DNA from 4 places in the Burkholderia sp. 3C genome. Region 1 is predicted to be linked to each of the others. Evidence: predicted binding sites of a transcription regulator. Region 1 holds the regulator's gene; each other region holds the start of a gene.
The links. Region 1 encodes FliA, which starts transcription of late flagellar genes. Its sites were predicted from a motif close to CTAAAGTTTNNNNNNNNNNNGCCGNTA; they were not measured.

Region 1 (4,207 bases):
GCCGAGGCCACGCAGCGATTGCGCGCAGCCCTTGCCCACGTCGCCGTAGCCGGCCACCACCGCGATCTTGCCCGCGATCATCACGTCGGTCGCGCGCTTGATGCCGTCCACCAGCGATTCGCGGCAGCCGTACAGGTTGTCGAACTTCGACTTGGTGACCGAATCGTTGACGTTGAACGCCGGGAACGGCAGGCGGCCGTCCTTTTCCATCTGGTACAGACGGTGCACGCCGGTGGTGGTTTCTTCCGTCACGCCCTTGATATGCGCGAGGCGCGTCGAGTACCACACCGGATCGGCGTCGAGGTGCGCGGCGATCGACTTGTACAGCGCGACTTCTTCCTCGTTGGTCGGCTTGGCGATCACCGAGCGATCCTTCTCGGCCTTCGCGCCGAGGATCAGCAGCAACGTGGCGTCGCCGCCGTCGTCGAGGATCATGTTGGCGAATTCGCCGTTCGGCCATTCGAAGATGCGGTGCGAGAACTCCCAGTATTCGTCGAGCGATTCGCCCTTGAACGCGAACACCGGCACGCCGGCTTCGACGATGGCCGCGGCCGCGTGATCCTGCGTCGAGAAGATGTTGCACGAGGCCCAGCGCACGTCGGCGCCGAGCGCCTTCAGCGTCTCGATCAGCACGCCTGTCTGGATCGTCATGTGCAGCGAACCGGCGATGCGCGCGCCCTTCAGCGGCTGCGATGCCTTGTTTTCCTCGCGGATCTGCATCAGGCCGGGCATTTCGGTCTCGGCGATGTTCAGTTCCTTGCGGCCCCAGGCGGCCAGCGCCAGGTCGGCGACGAGGTAATCGTTGGAAGCTTTCGAATCGATAACGGCGTTCATCACGCCCTCCTTTCTTGATGGATCAAAGATTGGTGACGTGAGCGCCGTTCAAGGAGCGGCTCGCTGGCCGGAGGGTTCGTGGGGACGGACCCGCCGGGCGGTGCGGGCCGCGCGGTGAAGATTTCCGAGCCTGGCGGGCAGGACGCCCGTCGCAACGCTCCTCGGAAACGAGCACGGATTGTAGCAAACAGTCGTGAACAATTCCCACACGCACGGCGCGGGATTCGGCGGCCGAAATCCCGCGATCGATCGCGACGATGGCGGCAGGCGGGCACTCGCCTGCGGGCCTCGTGCGGCGCGCCGTGGCGCACTGCGGCACCCGATACGCGGCGCTCAGTGTTCGGCGCCGACCCAGGCCTGTTCGCGCAGGCGGGCGCGCAGACGCGCCACGGCCTGGCTGTGCAACTGACACACGCGCGATTCGCTGACCTCCAGCACCGCGCCGATTTCGCGCAGATTCAGCCCGCGCTCGTAATACAGCGACATCAGCAATTTCTCGCGCTCGGGCAGGCGATCGATCGCCTCCACCAGCGCGGCGCGCAGGTGATCGTCGAGCAGCGCCGACAGCGGGTCCGAATGGTCCACGCGATAGCGGTCGAGGAACGGCTCGTCGTCGGCGGAGCGGTCGAAATCCTCGTAATAGATCAACTGGCTGCCGTGCAGATCCTGCAGCATCGACTGGTACTCGTCGAGCGGCATCTCCAGGTGCGTGGCGATCTCGGTTTCGTTGGCCGGGCGGCCGAGCTTCTGCTCGACGCGGTGCACGGCCTGCTCCACCTCGCGCGAGGTCTTGCGCAGGCTGCGCGGCAACCAGTCGTTGCTGCGCAGCTCGTCGAGCATCGCACCGCGAATGCGCTGCGTCGCGTAGGTTTCGAACTGCGCGCCCTGATCTTCCTTGTAGCGGCCGGCCGCGTCGAGCAGGCCGATCATGCCGGCCTGGATCAGGTCGTCGAGATCGACGCTGGCCGGCATCTTCGCGACCAGTTGCAGGCCCAGACGACGCACCAGCGGCGCATATTTCGCGAGCACCTCGGCTTGCCCCATCCCGGCCTCGGCCATCGCCGACGTGGACAGTTTTCCTTGAGCGTTGTACATCGGCTCTCTCCTGATAGCCCTTTGGGTCAGGCGGCTTGCGCCGCACCCCGTTCGACGGCCGGCGTAGCGGCGAACGGCCGGCCGGCGACCGGCGCCGAGCGCATCGGCCAGTACAGCAGGTCCGACGCGATCTGCCGGTAGTCGCGCGCGGCGGCGGCCGACGGAAACGCGTCCACCACCGTGTGCACCAGTTCGCGGGCACGCGCGACGAGCGGATCGGCGCTGACGTAGCCGCCTTCTTCCAGCGCGACCGTCAGGTAGCGCCCCGCCACGCCGGCCAGATTCTCGTAGGCGGCGCGCGCATCGGCTTCGCTCTGCACGTGGTTGATCAGCACGCGGAACTGCGCGAGCGCGTGCGCGTAGTGCAGGCGCTTCATGCAGGCATAGGCTTCGGTGATCGCCGCGCCGGCCACCCGCGTGACGATCAGCACGTCGTGCGCGGCGCGCGCGAGCGCCGACAGCGCACCGTTCGCGTCGCGCTGGGCGTCCACCAGCACGATGTCCGCCGCGCCGTCGAGATAGGCGGCCAGGCGCTCGTCGTCGTAGCCGTCGCGCGCCAGATCGGCCGCCACGCACAGCGAGAAGCCGGCCTCGTGACGCACCGTGGTGCCGGTGCGCAACCAGGCGCCGGCCAGCGTCGCGGTGGCGGATTCCACGTCCGAGCGCTCGTCGACCACCAGCACGTCCTTGCCGAGCGCGGCCAGCGCGGCAGCCAGATTGACGACCGCCGAGGTGCAGCCGACGCCCGACGGGCCGCCGGTGACCGCAACGATCCGGGTGGCGCGGCCGGCCAGCAAGCGCCGCAATCCTTCGGCCTGATCGGTAGTGCGCTTATCCAAAGTAGACCTCGTGTTGTCCGGCGCCCGGGCGGCCGGCCAGAGCCGACAGCATGCCGGGCAGTTCGTCTTCGTGCGGCACGAACGGCGAGCCGTCGCGCGGCACGCAGAACGCGCTCTTGAGCAGGAACTTGCGGGTGGCGACGTACAGGTTCTCCGGCACCTTCTGGCCGGTCGACACGTAGTGCACCGGCAGTTGGTAGCGGATCACCGTGTCGAGCACGCTGCCGAGGTTGGTGGCCTCGTCGAGCTTGGTCAGGATGCAGCCGGCGAGATCGGTCTGACCCGCGCCGCGATAGGCCTGCACCACTTCGTTGAGCGTATCGCCGTGGCTGGTCGCCGACATCAGCAGCAGCCGCTGCACGCGCGAATCGGCGCCTTGCAGCATCGCGATCTGGTCGGACACGGTGCGGTCGCGCTGGCTCATGCCGATCGTGTCGATCAGCACGATGTGCTTGTTGCGCAGCTCCGAGAGCGCCAGTTGCAGATCGCCGCCATCCTTCACCGCATGCACCGGCACGCCGAGAATCCGGCCGAAGATGCGCAGTTGTTCGTGGCCGCCGATCCGGTAGCTGTCGGTGGTCAGCAGCGCGACCTTGCTGGCGCCGAAGCGCATCACGCAGCGCGCGGCCAGCTTGGCGGTGGTGGTGGTCTTGCCCACGCCGGTCGGCCCCATCAGCGCGAACACGCCGCCGCGCTCCATCAGCGCATCCTCGCTGTCGAGCACCGGCAGGTTGCCGGCCAGCACCGTTTCGGCCCACTCGCAGGCGCCTTCGAAGCTGCCCGCCGACACGTCGGCCGGCAGGTTGTCGACCAGGGTGCGCACCAGTTGCGCCGAGAAGCCGGCCGAGAACAGGCGCTTGGTCAGCGCGCCATGCAGCGGGCTGCGGCGTTGGCGGTCGCCCCATACGAGGCCGGCGAACTGCTCTTCCATCATGCCGCGCATCGCCGACAGCTCGTTCATCACCGTCTCGTTGACGATCCGCTCGATGCGCGAATTGACTTCGTCGGCGATCGAGGCGGCCGGCGTCTGGGTGCCGCGCACCACGCGCTCGGCGAGCTTGGCGACGGCCGGCGAGATCGCCGGGGCGGACGCAGCGGCCGGGGCGGCCGGGCGTTGCGGCGGCTCCACGCGGGCGGCGACGTTGCGCACGATGTCGCGCGCCCATTCGGGCGTTGCGCTATCGTCGAGCGCCGCATTCAATTCGGCGGCCGTGACCGGTTCGCCGCGTGCGGCCGGGGCCGAGATCGCATCGTGCTGGCGCGTCAGGCGGCGCGCGTGCTCGACGAGCCACGGGGCCGGCGTCGACGGCGCGACGGCCGGGGCCGGTTCGTAGGCGGGTGCGGCGGCGGCCGGGGCGGCGTCGTGCTGGTCGTCGTCGCCCAGGTCGTAGCGCGAGGCAGCCGAGGCCGGTTCCGTGGTGTCGGCGCTCGCGCCGAAC
Region 2 (4,207 bases), on a different contig from region 1:
GCAGTATTCGCCGATGTTGCGCGCCAGCTCGGCCGGCTCGTGAAACATCAGCAGCAACGGCTCGGCAAACAGCAGCACGACGATGGCCGGCACCGCCAGCAGCAGCGACAGCGCCACGCCTGTCCAGTAGATGTGCGGGATGCGGTCGTCGTCCTGCGCGCCGCGCGCGTGGGCGACGCTGACGCTGACCGAGGTCAGCACGCCTTGCAGCACCGTGACGACCACGAAGAACAGCGTTGCGCCGAGGCCGCCGGCCGCGAGCGCGTCGGGGCCGAGCGAGCCGAGCAGGACGGTGTCGGTCACGCTCATCGCCATCTGCGACAACTGGGCGATCGCGAGCGGCGCGGCGAGACGGGCGGTGTCGGCGGCGTGACGGGAAAAGGAAGGCGGCGGCGCGTGGGCCGCGCGCGGGAGGCCGGGAAGCGACATGAAGGGCCGCGGGAAGACAGGCCCGCGCTCTCGGTTGTTGTAGTGAGACGGCAAGCTTACGGTTTTCCTGCACGGCTGTCGAATCGACATGCCGGGCAGCGGCGGGCGCCGCTCGGGCACCCGCGTCGGCGCTCAGGCGCCGTGGACGGCGATCCGCGTGTCTTCGAACAGCACCACCTGGCCCGCGCGGATCTTGCAGGTCTTGCGCAGCTCGGTCGCGCCGTCCACCTTGACGGCGCCCGAGGCGACCAGCACCTTCGCGGAGCCGCCGCTGTCGGCCACGCCGGAGATCTTGAGCAGGTTGTGCAGTTCGACGTAATCGCCGGTCAGCGTGAAATCGAGGTTGGGCATGGGGCGATGCGCGCGAACGGCGCGCAATGTGTAAAAAAGCAAGGCTCGCATCATAAGCCAGCGCGCGGCCGGGGGCGAGCGCGGCGCGCGAAACCGCCGGATTGGCGGGCTGGAGCGGGTTCGGCCGGTGTGGGCGCGGAACGGGAACGTTCGCTGCGTCAGGAAACGGGACCGGAAGCGAAGATCCCGATCCCGAGGCGCCGGCGGATGGCCCATGTAAGTGGATGTATGCCAACCGTCAGCAAATGCAAGCTTGGGTAACAGTCGGCGTTTCCGGCGAACCGGCCGCGGCACGGGCCGGTCTGTCTACCAACTGCCGCATGTCGCGGCGGGGCGGTGCGGCCCGTTTCGAAGGCCGCGCCGGCCAATTCCCCGAGGAGGAATGCTATGACCACGATTCGCAAAATGCTGATGAGCGCTGCGCTGGTGACGACGACCGTGTTCGCGGCAACATCCGCGATGGCCCAGGCCGGTGGTGGCGCGGGCGGCGGTGCTGGCGGTGGCGGCGGCGGTGCAGCCGGCGCGGGCGGCCAGTCGGGCGGCACCGGCGGCAACGACGCCGCACCGACCGCACCGGGCAACGGCACGCCCGCCAACAGCGGCGCGATGAGCGCGCCGGGCGCCAAGCACACGATGAAGTCGCATCACGCCAAGACGCGCGCGAACAGCTCGGCGCACGGCGCGAACTCGAAGGCGGGCGATGCCGTGAACGGCAATACGAGCGGGATGTCGCCGGCCGGCAACGGTACGCCGGGTTCGGGCCAGTCGCAGTAAGCGATGCGGCAACAACGGGGCGGGACGCCGATCCGCCTTTGCCGCCGGGCTTGAAAACGGCAACGGGCCGAACCTCGCTTTGTGCGGGGTTCGGCCCGTTTTTATGCCGCGCCAGGGCAGGCGCGGCGTACCTCGTTATTGACGCTGCTGCGGTGGCCGTGCCGCCGGGTTCTGCTGCGCGGCCCTGGCCGGCGTGGGCACCATGAAGATGCTGCGCAGCCACGCGGCGAGCCGCGTGAACACGTCGTGCGGTTCCTCGACGAAGATTTCCGGCTTCAGCAGGCGCAGGTATTCCATGATCTGCTGCGCTTCCTGCTTTTGGAACGAGCCGTGCGACAGCCCGAGCCGCAGCAGGCCGCGCAGCTCGCCGAGCTTCTCGCGCGCCGTGCTGCCCACGCTCATCTCGCAGGCCAGCTTGGCTTCATAGACGCGCTGGCGCAGCGATTCGGCCAGCCGCCAGGCCGGCGTCTGCATGCGCTCCTCGAGCGTCTGGATGTCGTGCACGGCCGATTTGATCTGCGCGGCCAGCGGATCGACCAGCGAGGCGTCGCCCTGCGCTTCCGTGACGATTGCGGCGGCCCAGTCATGGCAGGCCTTCAGCAGTTCGTCGGGAGTCCATTCGCTGCGCGAGGCAAAGCCGAAGCCGAACGTTTCCGCCTGACGCATCAGGATCTCGACCACGTTCGGGAATTCCTTGTCGAGCGTGCGCTTGGCCCAGGCGTACTGGCCGCCCTGCAACATGCGCTGCACGGCGTGCTCGGTGAGCGGCACCATGTTGTCGAGCAGCTTGGCGCGCAGGAAATCCTCGAACGAGGGCGTCGCGAACTGCGGATCGAGCTTCAGCGAGACACGCACGAACGCATCGAAATCCTTGCGCAGCGACGTGATGGTGTCGTCCTTGATCGACAGCGTGATATGACCCATGAATTTCTCGGAACGCGGTGGCTGCCGGCGTCGACCGCGCGCCGGCATGCGCCGCCCGCATCGGCCGGCCGTGGCTGATGCCGGCCGGCTCCGTCGCGATTGGCGCCAGGAGGGTTTTCCTCTCTTATCGGCGCGTGCGAAAGAAACTTGAGGGCGTGGGCGCGGGCGCGGGGCGTGCCGGCCGGGCTCGGTCCGTCTGATCCGGCTCCGCTCGACTCGGTCCGACTCGGTCCGACTCGGTTAGGCTCGGCCCGCGCCGGTCCGGACGAGCCCGGCGGCGACTCAGCGACGAATCCCGTGATGAGTTCGGAGCCCCCGGCCCGATTCAGGCCGGCAGCCAGCGCGGCATCACCACGCCTTGCCAGACGAAGAACACCGCCAGCCCGACGGCGATCGTCAGGAGCGGCCGGCGTGTGGCGGCCGAGACGATCACCGCCGCCAGGCCGCCCACCAGTTGCGGATTGCGCAGGCCGAACTCGACGCCGCCGCCGTGCGGCGCGACCGTCATCGGCACGATGATCGCCGTCAGCACCGTGACGGGCACGAAGCCGAGCGCGGTGCGCACCAGCGGCGGGAACACGAGCCGTTCGCCGAACAGGAACAGCGTCGTGCGGATCGCGTAGGTGACGGCGGCCATGCCGAGCAGAATCAGGACGTAGCTCACGAGGCAGCCTCCGAGCAACGGCGCGCGCGCACGTGATCGCGCAGCGACAGCGCGACGCCCACCGTCACGCCCGCCACCACGGCGGCCAGCAGGTTCAGCTTGTACGGCAGCGCATGGCAAAGCTGGGCGATCACGCCGGCCGTGGCCGCCGCGGCCAGATAGCGGAACGCGGCCAGTTGCGGCACCACGATCGCGATGAACGTGGCGGCCATCGCGAAATCGAGCCCGAGCGCCTGCAGGCCGGGGAACGCCGCGCCGAACAGCAGCCCGACCACGGTCCAGATCTGCCAGTTCACGTACATCGCGACGCCGGAGCCGAGGAAGTAGTGCGGCCCCATTTCGCCGGGGCGCGTGTGGCGGTAGCGCGCGTAGGCCACCGCGAACACCTCGTCGGTCATCAGCGCGCCGAGCGTGGCGCGCCAGCGCAGCGGCAGATGCGCCACATACGGCGCGAGCGTGGCCGAGTAGAGCAGATGGCGCAGGTTGACGATCAGCGTGGTGGCGATTACCACCAGCGCGCCGGCGCCGCCGGCCAGCAGGCCGATCGCGATGAATTGCGCCGAGCCGGCGAACACGATCAGCGACATCAGCTCGCCATGCCACCAGGCCAGCGGGCCGGCCGTGACGAGCGTGCCGAAGATCACGCCGAACGGCGCGGCGCCGACCATCATCGGAAACGTATCGCGCGCGCCGTCGGCGAATTCGCGCAGCGGGCGCGGCTGGCGCTGCGTGAGGGATGGATTGGGGTGAGACGGGTTCAACGGTGAGTCCTCCTGAACGCCGAGCATAGCGAAGCGGCGTCAGGCAGGCTTGTACGTTCTTGCGCGGCGGTGAACTTACTTCTTCGCGCTCTGCCAGCGGCCCGGCGGCACGCCGAACATCCGTTTGAAGTGGCGCGTGAAATGGCTCTGATCGACGAACCCGCTGGCGGCCGCCACGTCGGCCACGGCCAGGCCCGCGCGCAGCGGCGCGAGCGAGCGGTGCAGGCGCAACTGATTGCGCCACGCGTGCGGCGCCATGCCGGTCGCGCGCGTGAACAGCCGCGCCGCATGGAACGGCGACAGC
Region 3 (4,207 bases), on a different contig from region 1:
GGTCACGCTGCTCAGCGTCGAATCTTCCAGTTGCAGCGCATTGAGCGCGGTCGACTGGTTGGTCGAGTATTGCGACAGCGTGGCCGACGAAGCCGACAGCTGCACGGCCTGCGCGGCCCCCAGCGGATTGTCGGCCGCCGTCAACAGCAGGTTCCCGCTCGCCACCTGCTGATACAGGGTGGAGATCTGGGATTCCTGGTTGTTCATCAACTCGATGTTCTGCGTATAGAACTGCGAAGTCGCGATGCGCATGATGATCGATTCCGTCAGTTGAAGATGCCGAGCAGCGTGGTGAACAGGGTCTGGGCGGTCTGGATGACCTTGGCGTTGGCCTGGTACATCTGCTGGTACTGCACCAGGTTCGCCGCTTCCTCGTTCTGGTTCACGCCCGACACGGATTGCTGTTGGGTGGTGATCTGGCTGACCACGCCGGTCTGCGCGGAGCTGGCCGCACTCAGACGCGCCGCGGTGTTGCCGACGTTGTTGACGTAGCTGCTGTAGGCAGTGGTCAGCGTGGTGGTGCCGCCGTCGAAGGCCTTCGAGGTGGCCAGCGACGACAGCAACTGCGCGTTGCGGCCGTCGTTCGAGGCGCCGCCCGGGGCGATCGTGAACGTGTCGCCGTTGGACGGCGTGTCCGACAGCGTGACCGACACGTTGTTCATGACGCCGGCCGGCGGCGGCTGAACCGTGCTGGTGATGGTCAGCGTCGCGCCCTGGGTCGGGTCGTACGGCACTTGCGTCGTGCCGTCGGCGATCGTCACCGTGGTGGGCGGCGTGGTGCCGATGGTTACCGTGGTGCCTGCCGGGAAGCCCGTCAGCGATTTCGACGCCGAGTTGTAGGTCAGCGTGGTGGTGGACGACGGCATCTGATAGCCCGCCGTGACCGTGCCCTGGGTGATCTTGCCGCTGCCGGTGTTGCTGGCGCTGGCGCTGGCCGTCACCGGGGCGGCGGCGGCGATCGCCGAGCCGTCGGTGGCCGCCACGGCGAAGCCGTTCAGCGCGCCGCGGGTCGGCTCGATGGTGAACGAATCGCCGGCGTTCATGGTGCCGGTGGCCGACAGCTTCAGGCCGCCGAGCGTGGCCGGCAGCGAAGTGGCCGTGCCCACCACGTCGCCCGAGGTCTTGTTCTTGAGCGTGTAGGTAGTGCCGTCGTACGACAGCGTGTAATCGCTGTTCGGCGGCTGCTGGGCGTTGTCGAAGCTGGCCGACAGCACGCCGGTGCCGGTGTTGTTCAGGTTCGTGATGGTGGTGGGCGCGGGCACCGTGAACAGGTTGCCGCCCGGCTTGCCGTTCGCGTCGATGCCGAGCGCGTTCTGCGCGTTGGTCTGCGCGGCGAAGCTGACGGCGATCGCGCCGAGCTGCGCTTCGGCCGGGTCGAGCGTCTGGCTGCGGAACTGTAGCGCGCCGCCGATCGAGCCGCCCGTCACCGTGCTGTCGGCCAGCACCTGCGGCGTGCCGCCGGTGGTCGTCGAACTGCTCTGCACGGCCAGCGACAGCTCGCTCGGGTCCGATGCCGACGGCACCGTGGTCATCTGGTAGCTGGTGTTGCCGAGCACCAGCGGCTGACCGTTGCCGATCGTCACCGTGTAGCTGCCGTCGCTTTGCGTGGTGACCGTCGCGCCCACCAGTTGCGACAGGCTGGCGACCGCCTGGTCGCGCGTGTCGAGCAACTGGTTCGGGGGCTGGCCCGACGAGCCCGCCACCGCGATCTGCTGGTTCAGCAGGGCGATTTGCGAGGTCAGTGCGTTGACCTGGGTGGCCGAGTTCTGCAGTTGCGAGTTGACCTGGGTGCGCAGCGCGTCGAATTGCGCGCCGGCGGAGGACAACTGGGCCGCGAGCGTCTGCCCGGCGCTGAACGCGGTGGCGCGCGTCGCTGCGCTCGCCGCACCGTTGGCGACGTTCTGCAGACCGGTGAAATAGCTGGAGATGGCCGCGCCCACGCCGCCCGTCGGGCTGCCGACGTAGTTGTTCAGCGTGGCGACCAGCGACGAATACGAACTCAGCGCGCTGCCGGTGGTGTTCGCCGCGTTCAGTTGAGCCGACAGGTACTGGCTGTACTGGCGCTGCACCGTGACGGTCGACACGCCGCTCGGCAGATAGCCGCTCGACGTGTACTGGCCATCGGTTTCGGCATACACGGGGCGCTCGACCGAATAGCCGGCGGTCGCCTGGTTGCTGATGTTCTGGCCGGTGACGTTGATACCCCATTGGGCAGCGTTGAGGCCGCTGAGTCCAATGTTCAGGAGATTGTTGGACATGAATGCCGGCCGCGCACGGCCTCCGGGAAAGGGACACCCGGTATAACGGCCGCAGCCGGCGGAAATTGAGGCCGCGCGCGCGAATTTCGGCGGCGGCCCTCGGGCCGGAAAGCGGCGTGCGTCAGCCCCGGGCGAGCTGGCGGCGCTTGACTTCGAGTTGCGTGATCAGACGTTGCAGCGTGTTCTCGGCAGCGCCCGGCAGCGACGCGAAACGGAAGCCCGCCTGATAGCGGCGCACCCCGTTCGGCACGTCGATGCTGCGCATCGACACCAGTTGCAGATCGAGCGACAGCTTGCCGTGCGTGGCCAGGCTCAGTTCGACGTCCGGCAGCGTCACGCCCGGATCGAGCGCGGCCGCGCGTTCGTCGGTGGTGCGCAGGCCGATGCCGCCGAGCGAGATGTTGTCGATCTCGAACGTGAACGAATCGCCGTCGGGCAGCGTGCCGCGCGCGATGTACGGGTCGAGCATCGGCGCATCGACGCGGAAATACTCGCGGCGCTGCACGAAATACAGCACTTCCGGGAACGCCGCGAGAAACGCCGGGCGGCCCTCGTAATCGACCTGGGTGGGCGTGCCGATCGAGAACTCCACACGCACGCCGTCGGGCAGCGCCTCGAACGCGCCGCGCTTGGCGGCCAGCAACTGGGCGTTCTGCGCTTCGAGCGCGCCCCAGTCGAACGTGAACGCGCCGCCGCGCACATCGACGGCGAGAATGCGCGTGACGAGCTGCCCGCCCGCATAGCGGACCGTGAGGAAATCCCCGCGATTCAGCAGATTGCGCAACTGCACGCCAATTTCGAGCGGGTTGCGACGTCCGTAATCGGGAAGGGAATCGTCGTCCTCCGACGTGGCGGTCTGTGCTTCGGTGTTCATGGTGTTGGCTTGCCGGATGTCATCTTCTGCCTGGCGCCGGCTTGCCCGGTCGCACGGAGTGCCGGCGGCATGCACGGCCGCGGCTTGCTCGACGCGGACCTCGAACGGCCCGCAGCGTCAGCGCAGAGTGTAGATCGAAATCGTTCGTAATTCTTTGGCTAAAAGTAAATTCAACAGGAGATATACCTGAAAACGCGTAGAAAATGTTGCCGAATTACCAATAAATTAAGGGTTAACCCTCGGTCAATTGTGCATTCACGTTGCGTGCCGCGACATAAAGCGCCAGCACGTTGCGCGCTTTACACGATTTGACGCAATATCGAGATCAATTTTTTGGCGTAATGCGGGTCGGTCGCATAACCGGCGCGCTGCATGCCGTTCGCAAAGCCTTCCGGCGTGCTCGCCGTGTTCAGCACCCCGGCGTAACGCGGGTTGCTCTTCAGCATCGTGGCGTAGTCGGTCATCGCGTGCTGGTACGAATCGTAGGCACGGAACTGCGCCACCACGCGATGCGGCTGGCCGTTCACGTATTCGGTCGTGACGGCCGACACGGTGCGCCCGGTCCAGTTCTTGGTCGCCTTGATGCCGAACACGTTGTAGCTCGACTGGCCGTCGCGGCCGCGAATCTCGCGCTTGCCCCAGCCCGATTCGAGCGCGGCCTGGCCGACGATGAAGCGCGCCGGAATGCCGGTGGCGGCGCTGGCCGCCTGCGCCGCATCGGCCACCTTGCCGACGAAATGGTCCTGATCCGGCGACGCGCCGTTGCCCTTGACGGGCGGCGTCAGCGCGCTCTCGGCCGAATAGCCGTTGCCGCCGAAATGGTTGTTGGCGCGCGCGCTGGCCAGCGCCTGCGCCAGCGCATTGCTGCCCGCGAGGCCGCCCTCGTCGTCGCCCATCGCGTTCATCGCGGCGCTCATGCCGCCCGCGCCCGCCGCGCCGCCGGCCGCACCGCCCTGCGCGCCGCCGAGGTTCTCGTTGCGCATCAGTTGCTTCATCAGCGCGTCGGCCACGCCGATGCCGTGCTTGGCCATCTGCTGCGAGAGCTGCTGGTCGAGCATCGAGGTGTAGAGCTTCG
Region 4 (4,207 bases), on a different contig from region 1:
AGTCGCCGCGCTTGGCGTCGAAGCCCATCGCGTCCTTCACGAGCTGCTGGACCTGCGCGAGCTTGTCGGCCGTCAGCGGCTGCATGGTGACGTGGCCCTTCGCGTCGGCCACCGGCAGGTTGTTGACCACCACCGCCACCGACAGGCGCTTGACGCCGCCCGTGGCCTGCTCGACGTGACGCACGGTCTTGTCGAGTTCGTAGTTGGTGGTCGAATCCTTGTGGTCGCTGACCGGCGTCGGCGGCGTGCCGGCCGCGCCGCTGGCGCCCGTGATCGGGGCCGAGGCCGGCTGCGGCGGCGTGTTCGACAGCGCGCCCGGCACCCCGCCCGCGCCGCTTTGCGACATCTCGGTCGAGCTGGAGGTCTGCTGGCTGCGGATCGCGGCCTGCTGCTGCGCGCCGTTCGGGCTGTAGCTTTCCGAGGTTTGCTCGGTGTGCGAGAAATCGATGTCGGCGCTGACCTGTGCGCGCGTGTTGCCGGCGCCGAACATCGGCGCGAGGATCGTGTCGATGCGTTTCTCTGTATTGCGCTCGACCTGCTGCACGTACTTGAGCTGGTTGGCGTCGAGGCCCGAGGCCGACGACTGCTGGGTCAGCAGGTTGCCGTCCTGGTCGACGATCGTGACGTTCTTGGCCGGCATGTCGGGCACGCCCGAGGCGACCATGCGGGTGATCGCGAGCACCTGGCCGTCGTCGAGCACGCGGCCCGGGTACAGGTCGACGAACACCGAGGCGCTCGGCGCCTCGCGATCGCGCACGAATACCGACGGCTTCGGGATCGCCAGATGCACGCGCGCGCCGCGCACGGCGTTGATCGACGCGATGGTGCGTTCGAGCTCGCCTTCGAGCGCGCGCTGGTAATTGACCTGCTCGGCGAACTGGCTGATGCCGAACTTCTGGTTGTCCATCAGCTCGAAACCGACCGAGCCGCCCTTGGGCAGGCCCATCGCGGCCAGCTTCAGGCGCGTTTCATGCACCAGATTGGACGGCACCAGGATCGCGCCGCCGCCATCGGTGAATTGATACGGGGTATTGGATTGCTGCAGTGCGGTAATGATGGCGCCGCCGTCGCGATCGGACAGGTTGCTGTACAGCACCTTGTAATCCGGGGCGCGGCTCCACAGCACCAGCGCGACGATGGCGGCGATCACGAGCGCCGTGATGATCACGAACGGCAGCTTGGGATTGGTGCGCATCCGCGACAGGCCCGAGAAGCCGGACAGGCGCTCGGCAAAGCCGCCCAGACCGAAGTCGGCAGCGCCTGCGCCAGCGCCCGGCAGCGCGCCACCGGGCATCGCCGCGTTGGGCGACGTGCCGGCGACGGCGGTGCGCGCGTCGGGGTTGATCAGCGAATTGGCCTGCGAATCCATGCTTCGGGGTTCTCCACAGCGGCTGCCGCTCGGCCGAGCGGACGGACAATGACACGATGCGATTATTCCGGCTCGCGCCCACCCCCCATCGGCCGAAAAGAACCGAGTTTTACCCGTACTTCACCGGCTTTGCCGCCGGGGGCGCTTGCTATCCTTGCTCGCAATCCGGCATCGCGCCGTTTTGCTGCCCCCTCGGGGCGGCCGTCGCGAACCACCGGGGCCGGATCGGGCGTGCCCGCCTGCCGGCCCGGCGCCGGTCCGTCACCCCGACTCTTTCTGCGGAGACTTCATGACTGCGCCCGTCAACGGAATCGCTTCGGCGCTTCAACAAATGCAGGCGATGGCCGCCCAGGCCACCGGCAGCGCCAGTGCGGCGGCCACCGGCGCCAGCAACGGCGCGGCCACGGCCAGCAGCTTCGCGAGCGCGCTGAAGTCCTCGCTGGACAAGATCAGCGACGCGCAGGCCACCTCGGCCAACGAGGCCAAGGCGTTCGAACTGGGCGCCCCGAACGTGTCGCTGAACGACGTGGTGGTGGACGCGCAGAAGGCCAACATCGGTTTCCAGTTCGGGCTTCAGGTCCGTAACAAGCTGGTCAGCGCCTACAACGACATCATGCAGATGTCGGTCTGAACGACCCTCTTTTTGCGTCCGATACGGCCCGCGCTCTAAAGCTTTCCTCGCCCTTACCGATAACGCCGTTATTACTCTGCGTTACACGTGCCGTTTCGACGGGCGTCGCGTAACCCGTCACGATCGCACCAACAGGAGGGCCGTCATGTTTTCCCCAGGACACGCTGGAGCCAACGCCTACGCGCGCGTCGGCGTCGAGACAGGGGTGATGGGCGCGTCTCCGCATCGCCTGATCGCCATGCTCTACGAGGGCGCCCGCAAGGCGATCGCCCATGCACGCCTGCACCTGAGCGCCGGCAACGTCGGCGCGCGCGGCGACGCGATCGGCAAGGCCATGCGGATCGTCGAGAACGGCCTGCAGGCCTCGTTGAACGTCGAGGCCGGCGGCGAGATCGCCGGCCGGCTCGACGCCCTTTACGCCTACATCGTGCGCCGCCTGCTCGAGGCGAACGTGAAGGCCAGCGATGCGATGCTCGTCGAGGTCGACGGGTTGCTCGCCACGCTGGAGGAAGCCTGGAGCGGCATCGCTCCGGAAGTCGCACGCATGATGGCATCCCAAGCCCAGCCGGAAATCGCACGATGAATCGCAAGGCAGCCTACCTCGCCCTCTATGAGGCTATCGCGGATGTATCCGGCCAGATGCTGACGGCCGCCCGCGGTGCCGACTGGACGGCGGTCAATGGGCTGCAGAGCGAGTATCAGGTGCTCGTCGACGGCCTCCGGGTCGCCGAGGAAGGGGTGCTGCTCGATCAGGCCGAACGCGGCCACAAGTACACGCTGATCCGCCGCATCCTGGCCGACGACGCGGCGATTCGCGATCTGGCGAGCCCCGAAGTGGCCCGGCTGTCGGCGCTGTTCGACGCCGGCCGCTCGACGCGGGTGCTCAAGGACATCTACCAGGCACGTCGCTGAACGCGACAGGCGGCCGTCACTCTCACGACGCCGGCGTGATGCCGCGCGCAAGCTCACGATGACCGGGATCGACGCCGTTACCGCTGCCATGCTTGTCAGCCGGATCGACAGCCTGCTCGAAGGCGTGTCGGCCGGCGCGCCCGCCGCTTCGGCCGCGCAGGTCGGCGTGCCGGCCGGTGCGCCCGGCACCGCGACGCCCGCGCCGCTGCCGTTGCCGGCCACGACGCCGCCCGCTCCCTCCGCCCAGACCGCACTGTCGAACGTCGCGCTGACGCTCGACGCGATCTCCCGTTTCGGTGGCGACGCCACGCCGGTCGTGATCGGCAGCGTGCCGCTGCTGACCGGGCCGCAGATCGCGGCGCTGCTGATGCCGGCTGCGGCGGCGGATGGCGGGGCGGCTGCGCAGGCTGGAGCGGGGGCGGCCGCGGCCGGTTCGGCGGGTGCGGGGAATGGCGCCGGCTCGGCATCGAGCGCCGCGACGGCGGGGGCCGGCAATGCCGGCGCGCAAGGGGCGGGTAATGCTGCGGGTGCCGGCAACGCCGCGAATGGCGCAAATGGCGCCGCCAACGCCGCACCCGTTGCCTCGGCGGCGGCGAACGCGGCCGTGGCGGCGCTGGCCGCCGCGTTGGCGCGTGCGGTGTCCGACAGCGGCCTGTTCTACGAATCCCATCTCGCCCAGTGGCTGGCGGGCCAGCGCCCGGTCGCCGATCTCGCCGGCGAGCCGCAGCAGCAATTGACGCGCGATCCCGGCGCGCGGACTCCGGGCGGCGGTGCTCCGCCAGGGTCCTCGGGCTCGGCATCCTCGTCCTCCGCATCTTCCGCGCCGGCTCAGGCGGGGGGCACGGCCGCCGGCCAGGGCACGCACGGCGCGCCCGCCGGCCAGTTCGGTGCGAGCGGCGCGTCGGCCTACGCGTCGCTGGCGGCCGACAACGGCGCGAACCGTCTGCTCGACGCGCTCTCGAACCCGCCCGGCGCGGCCGATGCCGGCGCGACCAACGCCAACAACGCGGCGGCGATGGCCACCGTCCACCCGGCCACGTTGCCGCTGGTGCGCCAGCAGCTCGATCTGCTGGCCACCGACCAGTTCCGCTGGGCCGGCGAGGCATGGCCCGGCGCGCGGCTCGACTGGAGCATCGAGCCCGACGCCGGCGGCGCGCAGGGCGACGATGGCCAGCTTGCCTGGCGTACGCGGTTGGTGCTGTCGTTGCCGTCGCTCGGCGCGGTGGATGCCGAACTGGTGCTGACCGGCTCGCAGGTGGTCGCGCGCTTGAGCGCTTCCAACGAGGGCGCGGCAC

Region 2: ACYP33_RS08155 (DUF4088 family protein) is a predicted target of FliA. The motif match lies at 2,604-2,630, and genes of this name have one in related genera.
Region 3: flgK (flagellar hook-associated protein FlgK) is a predicted target of FliA. The motif match lies at 2,302-2,328, and genes of this name have one in related genera.
Region 4: fliS (flagellar export chaperone FliS) is a predicted target of FliA. The motif match lies at 2,036-2,062, and genes of this name have one in related genera.

Annotation. Positions count from the first base shown of each region.
Region 1 covers NZ_BAAILN010000043.1:6,924-11,130, reverse strand. The annotation lists gene ahcY (adenosylhomocysteinase) at 1-834, opposite strand, end outside; S-adenosyl-L-homocysteine riboswitch at 936-1,003, opposite strand; gene ACYP33_RS06330 (RNA polymerase sigma factor FliA) at 1,168-1,929, opposite strand; gene ACYP33_RS06325 (nucleotide-binding protein) at 1,956-2,768, opposite strand; gene flhF (flagellar biosynthesis protein FlhF) at 2,761-4,207, opposite strand, start outside.
Region 2 covers NZ_BAAILN010000044.1:394,475-398,681, reverse strand. The annotation lists gene ACYP33_RS08170 (MATE family efflux transporter) at 1-429, opposite strand, end outside; gene ACYP33_RS08165 (RNA-binding S4 domain-containing protein) at 562-780, opposite strand; gene ACYP33_RS08160 (hypothetical protein) at 1,168-1,554, shown strand; gene ACYP33_RS08155 (DUF4088 family protein) at 1,690-2,478, opposite strand; gene ACYP33_RS08150 (AzlD domain-containing protein) at 2,804-3,142, opposite strand; gene ACYP33_RS08145 (AzlC family ABC transporter permease) at 3,139-3,930, opposite strand; gene ACYP33_RS08140 (AraC family transcriptional regulator) at 3,979-4,207, opposite strand, start outside.
Region 3 covers NZ_BAAILN010000020.1:9,514-13,720, reverse strand. The annotation lists gene flgL (flagellar hook-associated protein FlgL) at 1-252, opposite strand, end outside; gene flgK (flagellar hook-associated protein FlgK) at 267-2,258, opposite strand; gene ACYP33_RS02950 (flagellar brake protein) at 2,380-3,132, opposite strand; gene flgJ (flagellar assembly peptidoglycan hydrolase FlgJ) at 3,432-4,207, opposite strand, start outside.
Region 4 covers NZ_BAAILN010000038.1:36,774-40,980, forward strand. The annotation lists gene fliF (flagellar basal-body MS-ring/collar protein FliF) at 1-1,369, opposite strand, end outside; gene fliE (flagellar hook-basal body complex protein FliE) at 1,659-2,000, shown strand; gene fliS (flagellar export chaperone FliS) at 2,146-2,583, shown strand; gene ACYP33_RS05795 (flagellar protein FliT) at 2,580-2,912, shown strand; gene fliK (flagellar hook-length control protein FliK) at 2,971-4,207, shown strand, end outside.